Nodosilinea sp. E11: one gene and its partner. The protein of the gene in region 1 interacts with the protein of each later gene in a pairwise test. Links are inferred from orthologs where the notes say so. Each region holds a gene or a part of one and is shown on either strand. Other genes may lie near its edges.

Evidence for each region.
Region 2: the proteins of RRF56_RS03240 (region 1) and RRF56_RS12620 interact in binary tests that used the Escherichia coli proteins (3 or more experiments, as listed by UniProt). The link is inferred for Nodosilinea sp. E11 from one-to-one orthologs.

What each region holds. Positions count from the first base shown.
Region 1 is NZ_CP136520.1:126,824-130,019, forward strand. The notes cover bases 218-3,095. They hold RRF56_RS03240 (sulfate/molybdate ABC transporter ATP-binding protein), read left to right. Parts: upstream 218-1,078; coding sequence 1,079-2,113; downstream 2,114-3,095. Other genes in these bases: RRF56_RS03235 (sulfate ABC transporter substrate-binding protein), read right to left, coding at 218-720; RRF56_RS03245 (hypothetical protein), read left to right, coding at 2,476-2,955; RRF56_RS03250 (phosphatase PAP2 family protein), read left to right, coding at 2,961-3,095. Also shown: more of RRF56_RS03235, read right to left, coding at 1-217; more of RRF56_RS03250, read left to right, coding at 3,096-3,196. UniProt on the Escherichia coli protein: Part of the ABC transporter complex CysAWTP involved in sulfate/thiosulfate import. Responsible for energy coupling to the transport system.
Region 2 is NZ_CP136520.1:2,329,804-2,332,934, forward strand. What follows is about bases 299-3,111. They hold RRF56_RS12620 (glutamate-5-semialdehyde dehydrogenase), read left to right. Parts: upstream 299-950; coding sequence 951-2,273; downstream 2,274-3,111. Other genes in these bases: RRF56_RS12615 (ArsR/SmtB family transcription factor), read left to right, coding at 558-827; RRF56_RS12625 (prephenate/arogenate dehydrogenase), read left to right, coding at 2,303-3,111. In the rest of the region: RRF56_RS12610 (metallothionein), read right to left, coding at 1-159; more of RRF56_RS12625, read left to right, coding at 3,112-3,131. UniProt on the Escherichia coli protein: Catalyzes the NADPH-dependent reduction of L-glutamate 5-phosphate into L-glutamate 5-semialdehyde and phosphate. The product spontaneously undergoes cyclization to form 1-pyrroline-5-carboxylate.

The DNA of each region.
Region 1 (3,196 bases):
AGGCAGCACCGGTACGTTGGCGTAGGCATCGGTAACAAACGCTTTAGCCTGCTCCTCAGTGCCACCCGTTTCAGAGACATCTCCCCACAGGGCCAGATAGTTCCACCGGGCACCGCCCGAGGTCTTGGGGTTGGCGGTGACAAAGGTGACGTCGTCACGAGCCAGGTCAGACCAATCCTGAATGTTTTTGGGATTGCCTGCACGGGTCACAATGACGCCTACGGACGAGGTGACAATGCCGTCGCCATTGGGGGTTTCTTGCTCCCAGCCAGACTCGATTAGGCCAGCTTCTTGAATCTGAAGGGTATCGGCGGCCAGGGCTAAGGCAACAATGTCGGCTTCTAGGCCATCAATTACAGCACGGGTTTGGCTGCCGGAACCGCCGTAGCTCTGGTCAAAGCGCACGGTCTGGCCAGTCTCTTCTTTCCAGTACTCGACAAACAGCGGAATGATGTTGCTGTAAGCGGCTTCAGTCACAGCGAAGCTGACCAGGGTGACATCAATGGTGTCAGGCCGCGCAGCTTGGTCGCCATCGTTGGGAGCGGTGCCCGAAGTTGTGCTACCGCAGGCGGCGATCGCCCCAGAGAGCCCCAAGCCAGCCACAAACAAAATCGCCGACCGGCGAGACACAGAACCACCCCCCAGGCCACGGGTTAATTGAGAAAAAATGCTGAGCGGGCCTTGGGCGGATGGGCGCTCAGGGTTACGAGGTGATGTCATAAACGGCTTCTCCTTAATCTACGGTATCTCGGTAGGATTTTCGGTGATTGCCTACCGACTGTATCATAGAAATTTGAAATTAAATCGAGATCAAAATGAAATTCATTTACATGATTTTGCAGCGTGGTTTAGATCTTAGATTCAAATAACTTGCACTTGGCTTGCGCCTGAGGTAGGTTTGTTTCACAGGTTTGTTTAGCGTTGTCAATCACGCCCCACCGTCTTTCACCGCAGTCTGGCCGTAGGTCACGCTGGGGGCGCAGGACGGTTCACCCCGCCGTGGCGTAGCAGATTCGGGGCGGGTTCTGTGAAATTGGCACTTGGTTGACGGCACATTGCACGTTTTGGGAGATAACCCGTGGGAATTCGAGTAGAAAACGTAACTAAGCGGTTTGGTGACTTCCAGGCCCTAGAGCCGATTAACCTAGAGGTAAAGAGCGGCTCCCTGGTGGCACTGCTAGGGCCGTCGGGTTCGGGTAAGTCCACGTTGCTGCGGGTGATTGCTGGCCTGGAGAGCGCCGACACCGGCAAAATCTATATCTCGGCCCAAGACGCCACCTATAAGTCGGTGCAAGATCGGCAGATTGGCTTTGTGTTTCAGCACTACGCCCTGTTTAAGCACCTCACGGTGCGCAAGAACGTGGCCTTTGCCCTAGACCTGCAAAAATGGCCCAAGGAGCGGATTAAAAACCGGGTCGATACCCTGCTAGATCTGGTGCAGCTAGGTCATTTGGGCGATCGCTACCCCTCCCAGCTCTCCGGCGGCCAGCGCCAGCGGGTGGCCCTGGCCCGCGCCTTGGCGATCGAGCCTCAAGTGCTACTGTTGGATGAACCCTTCGGTGCCCTCGATGCCAAGGTGCGCAAAGACCTGCGTGACTGGCTGCGCCACCTCCACGACGATGTCCACGTCACCACGGTGTTTGTCACCCACGACCAAGAAGAGGCGATGGAAATTGCCGACGAAATCGTGGTGATGAGCAACGGCAAGATCGAGCAGGTGGGCACCCCCGAAGCAGTCTACGAAAACCCTGCCACTCCTTTCGTGATGAGCTTCATTGGGGCTGTGAACGTGCTCTCCCCCGACCACACCTGGAAGTCGCACCACCAAGAGACGCCCCAGAGGGCGGGCCAGGTATTCTTACGCCCCCACGACATTGAAGTATTTACAACCCCCGCCGATGGCAGCCTGCCCGCCACCATCAATCACATCATTCACCTGGGCTGGACGATTCGTCTGGAGCTGAACCTAGAGAATGGGCAGCCCGTAACCGCCCACATCAACCGTGAGCAGTACAAAACCTTAGCTATTCAGCCCCAGCAGCGGGTTTACCTGCGGGCTAAGCTGCTGCGCACCTTTGAAGAGTCGCCAAACTACTCTCAGGCGATCGCCTAGGGGTTGAGCAGCCCTGGTTTTAACCAACCCTGACACCAAATCCTGCTTGGTTAACCCACAAACCCCTGGACAAATGCCGTTTGCCCAGGGGTTTGTGGGTCAATATCTTGCTAAATACCAGCCGCCTTACCCCAGTTTTTTTGGCGTAGATTAGATAGCGTGTTAGCAGAACCCACCAGAGTATGCTGGCGGCTGCGCCTGACCATCTCATTCCCCAGGTGGGTGAAAAACTGACCACGCTTTCCCATGATCTACCTAGGCACAGGCTAACTGCCAACGCCTTTAGGCTGGTCAAAACCGGGCTGGCTGGGCTCCCCTCGACCTGCCCCTTGCACCAACTCAACTATCCAAGGATGCTTCCCTTGCAACTTATCGAGTCAGAGACCAAGCCAAACACCACCCCCGAAGCAAAAAGTGTGTTTAACTCCACGACATCCTGGCTGCGCCGTCTGTGGGGTGGCACTCTGGTGGTGGTGGGCTACCTGCTCTCGCCCCTCTGCTGGTGGAATGATCTGGTGATCAACCTGCCCCTGGCGCTGGGTTTTGGCTACCTCTTCAGCCGCCCCTGGCCCGATGCCCTGGTGCCGATGACCGGGGTAGGCTACTGGCTGACCAATGTAGTGGGCTTTGTGCTGATGCAGCAGGGGGCCGTCACCGCTCTGCAAAAAGACGGGCAGGGTTCTACAAGTCAATCGCTTCGCAATGGGTTGATCACGTCGACGGTCTACACAGTGGCGATCGTGGCGCTGATTCAGCTGCACATTCTAGAGATGCCCGATTTTCTCAACGGTGACTTAATGGCGACGTTAGATGCGTGGCTGCCAGATGGGTGGATAAGGTAAGAAGTATGGAACGATCAGCCCCTACCCCTACCCCCTGGGGCCTACTCACCGCCCTCACCGCCCTCGTGGCCCTCATTGCCCTGGGCCTGTTGGTTGCCGTCTACCCTACCCTGCCCGCCTGGGATGCAGCTTTTTTGCTGCGCCTGCACCGCTATGCCACCCCAGAGCTGAATCGGGGCGTGGCGATCGCCACCGAGCTGGGCACCTACTGGGGAGTCATGCCCGCCAGTGGGGTACTCAT
Region 2 (3,131 bases), 2.2 Mb from region 1 along the record:
ACCGCAGCCCGTGTGACCACAGCCCGTAGACCCCTCGGGGTGTCCGTTGGCACAGGCATCGCTGCAAAAATAGTGGCCGTCTTTCTCTAGGGCTTGGCTAGTATCGACAACGCACAGGCAGGAGTCGCAGGCGCATTTCATCTGAGTAACGGTAGTCATGGCAGGTTTCCTCTTAGATAAGTGAACTAGACTATTGCTCAAACACTTGAACAATCGTTCATAGATAGACAATAACACATGAACAGGTATTCAGGCATTATTTGGCCGTGCAATTTGCAGTGGGACGGGGCGATCGCCTAGAGGAGATAAGCTGGTTCTGCCTTAGCGCCTGTCTCAGCTCTAGCGGGGCTGGCACGACTGGTTCTTGTTTTGGGCAAAGGTGCTGGTTGAGATGGAATACTTTTAGCAATGGCTGCTGGAGAACGATTATGGCTGACCCGGTTCCCGCCGCTGAGTCTACTGCCGGTGCCCAGAATACTGGTGCTCATAGTGCCTGTGCCCACGAGGCCGGGACACCAGCGGTGGCAGAAATTTTAAGCATCGACAAAGCCCAGCGCATGGCGGAGTTTTTTGGGGTGCTGGGCGATCCCAATCGCTGGCGCATTCTCTCGGCTCTGGCCCTAAGAGAAATGCGCGTGGGGGAGCTAGCCGCCGCCGTAGCCATGAGTGAGTCGGCAGTGTCGCACCAGCTGCGGATTTTACGGGCGACGCGCCTGGTTAGCTACCGCAAGCGCGGGCGCAACGTGCTCTACTGCCTCAAAGACGACCATGTGTTTAACCTCTACCGCGAAGCCTCGGAGCACCTAGATGAACCTATGGAAGAGTGAGGTCAAAGGGGATGGGTCGGCAATGGCTGAGGCGGGGCATACCCACAGGATTCGGGGTTAGCCCACCAACCTGCTTTCACTGAGACGGTAGACTGAAGTATTGTCGGGTTGTCTTATAGTGCTATGACCGTTTCTCCCGTCGCCCAAAGCGCAGTTCAACCGCTGCTCAGTATTGCCCAGGCTACGCGTCAGGCCGCCCAAACCCTGGCCAGCCTCTCTACCGCCGAGAAAAACCGAGCCATTGAGGCCGTAGCGGCAGCCCTAGAGGCCAACGCCAATGAGATTGTGGCGGCTAACCAGGCCGACTGCGAAGCCGCTGTAGCGGACCAACTGGCTAAACCTCTCTACGGTAGGCTCAAGCTAGATGAGGTGAAGTTGGCGGGGGCGATCGCAGGTGTGCATGACGTGGCGCGCCTACCGGATCCGGTAGGCCCGGTGCAAATTCACCGAGAGCTAGACGAGGGGCTAGTGCTCAAGCGGGTTGCCGTGCCCTTGGGAGTGCTAGGGGTAATTTTTGAGTCTCGCCCCGATGCGGTGATGCAAATTTCAGCTCTGGCGATTAAGTCGGGCAACGGCGTGATTTTGAAGGGGGGCAAAGAGGCCGTGTGCTCTTGCACGGCTCTGGTCAAGGCGATTAAACAAGGCTTGCAGGAGGCGGGGGTAGACCCCGAAGCCGTGCAGTTGCTTACCACCCGCGAAGAAACCCGCGCTCTGCTAGATCTAGAAGGCTATGTTGATCTGATTATTCCGCGCGGGTCTAATGCCTTTGTGCGGTTTGTGCAAGACAACACCCGGATTCCGGTGTTGGGTCATGCCGATGGGATTTGCCACCTGTACGTGGATCGAGAGGCAGATCTAGATCAGGCGGTGGCGATCGCGGTGGATGCCAAGACCGCCTACCCCTCCGCCTGTAACGCCATTGAAACCCTGCTAATTCACCAAGACATTGCGGCGGTGGCGCTACCGCCCCTAGCGACAGCCCTGCGAGAAGCCCAGGTCGAAATTCGCGGCGACGCCCAGGCTTGCCAGATCGTGCCCTACCTGGTGCCCACCACCGCAGACGACTGGGCCACAGAGTATAGCGATCTAATTTTGTCGGTGAAGGTGGTGGCGTCAACGACCGAGGCGATCGCCCACATCGCGACCTACGGCTCTCGCCATACCGAGGCGATTGTCACCCGCAACCCGGTCACCGCCGCCTACTTTATGAACCGAGTTGATGCAGCCGGGGTCTATCACAACTGCTCGACCCGCTTTGCCGACGGGTTTCGCTATGGCTTTGGGGCCGAGGTGGGCATTAGCACCCAAAAAATGCCCCCCAGGGGGCCGGTGGGGCTAGAGGGATTGGTCACTTACAAGTACCATCTGGTGGGCGATGGCCATGTCTCCGCCACCTACAGCGGCAGCGAGGCCAAGCCCTTCACCCATAAAGATTTGCCGCTCTAGGTTAGAGTCGAGCCCCAGGAGCAGCAGCTATGGAACGTGTCGTCATTATTGGCCTGGGTCTGATCGGCGGATCGCTGGGGCTAGATTTAGTGGGCCAGGGCCACAGCGTGGTTGGCATTGCCCGCCGCGAGGAGACGGCTCAGGCGGCTGTGGCGATGGGGGCAGTTACCGAAGCGGCCACTGACCTAGGGTTGGTAGCAGGGGCCGATATGGTGTTTATTTGCACCCCCATTGATGCGGTGGTGGCCACGGCGGCGGCGATCGTGCCCCACCTGAGCCCAGAGGCCGTAATTACCGATGTGGCTTCGGTGAAGGGAGAGTTGGTACCAGCGATCGAGGCGCTGTGGCCCCATTTTGTCGGCGGACACCCGATGGCGGGCAAGGCCGAGGCGGGGCTGGCGGTAGCCGAGGCAGGGCTGTTTCAGGGACGTCCCTACGTGCTGACGCCTACCGAGGCCACGAACCCAGCGGCACTGGAGCGGGTGAGGGCGATCGCCGCCAGCCTGGGCGCTAACCTCTGCCAGTGCAGCCCCCCCCAACACGATCGCGCCGTCGCCTGGATTTCGCACCTGCCGGTGATGGTCAGCAGCAGCCTGATTCTCGCCTGCCAGGAGGAAGCTGACCCAGCTATTCTGGCCCTGGCTCAAACCTTGGCCAGCTCAGGCTTTCAAGACACCAGCCGGGTAGGCGGCGGCGTGCCAGAGCTGGGTACCCTGATGGCCCGCCACAACCGAGCGGCCCTGCTAGAAGCCCTAACCCAATATCAGCAGCAGCTAGAGCAGATGAAAATGCTGATTTCTGCCGAAGACTGGGACGCAGTGCACAACACTCTTACCCAGGCACAAGCTGCCCGGCCTG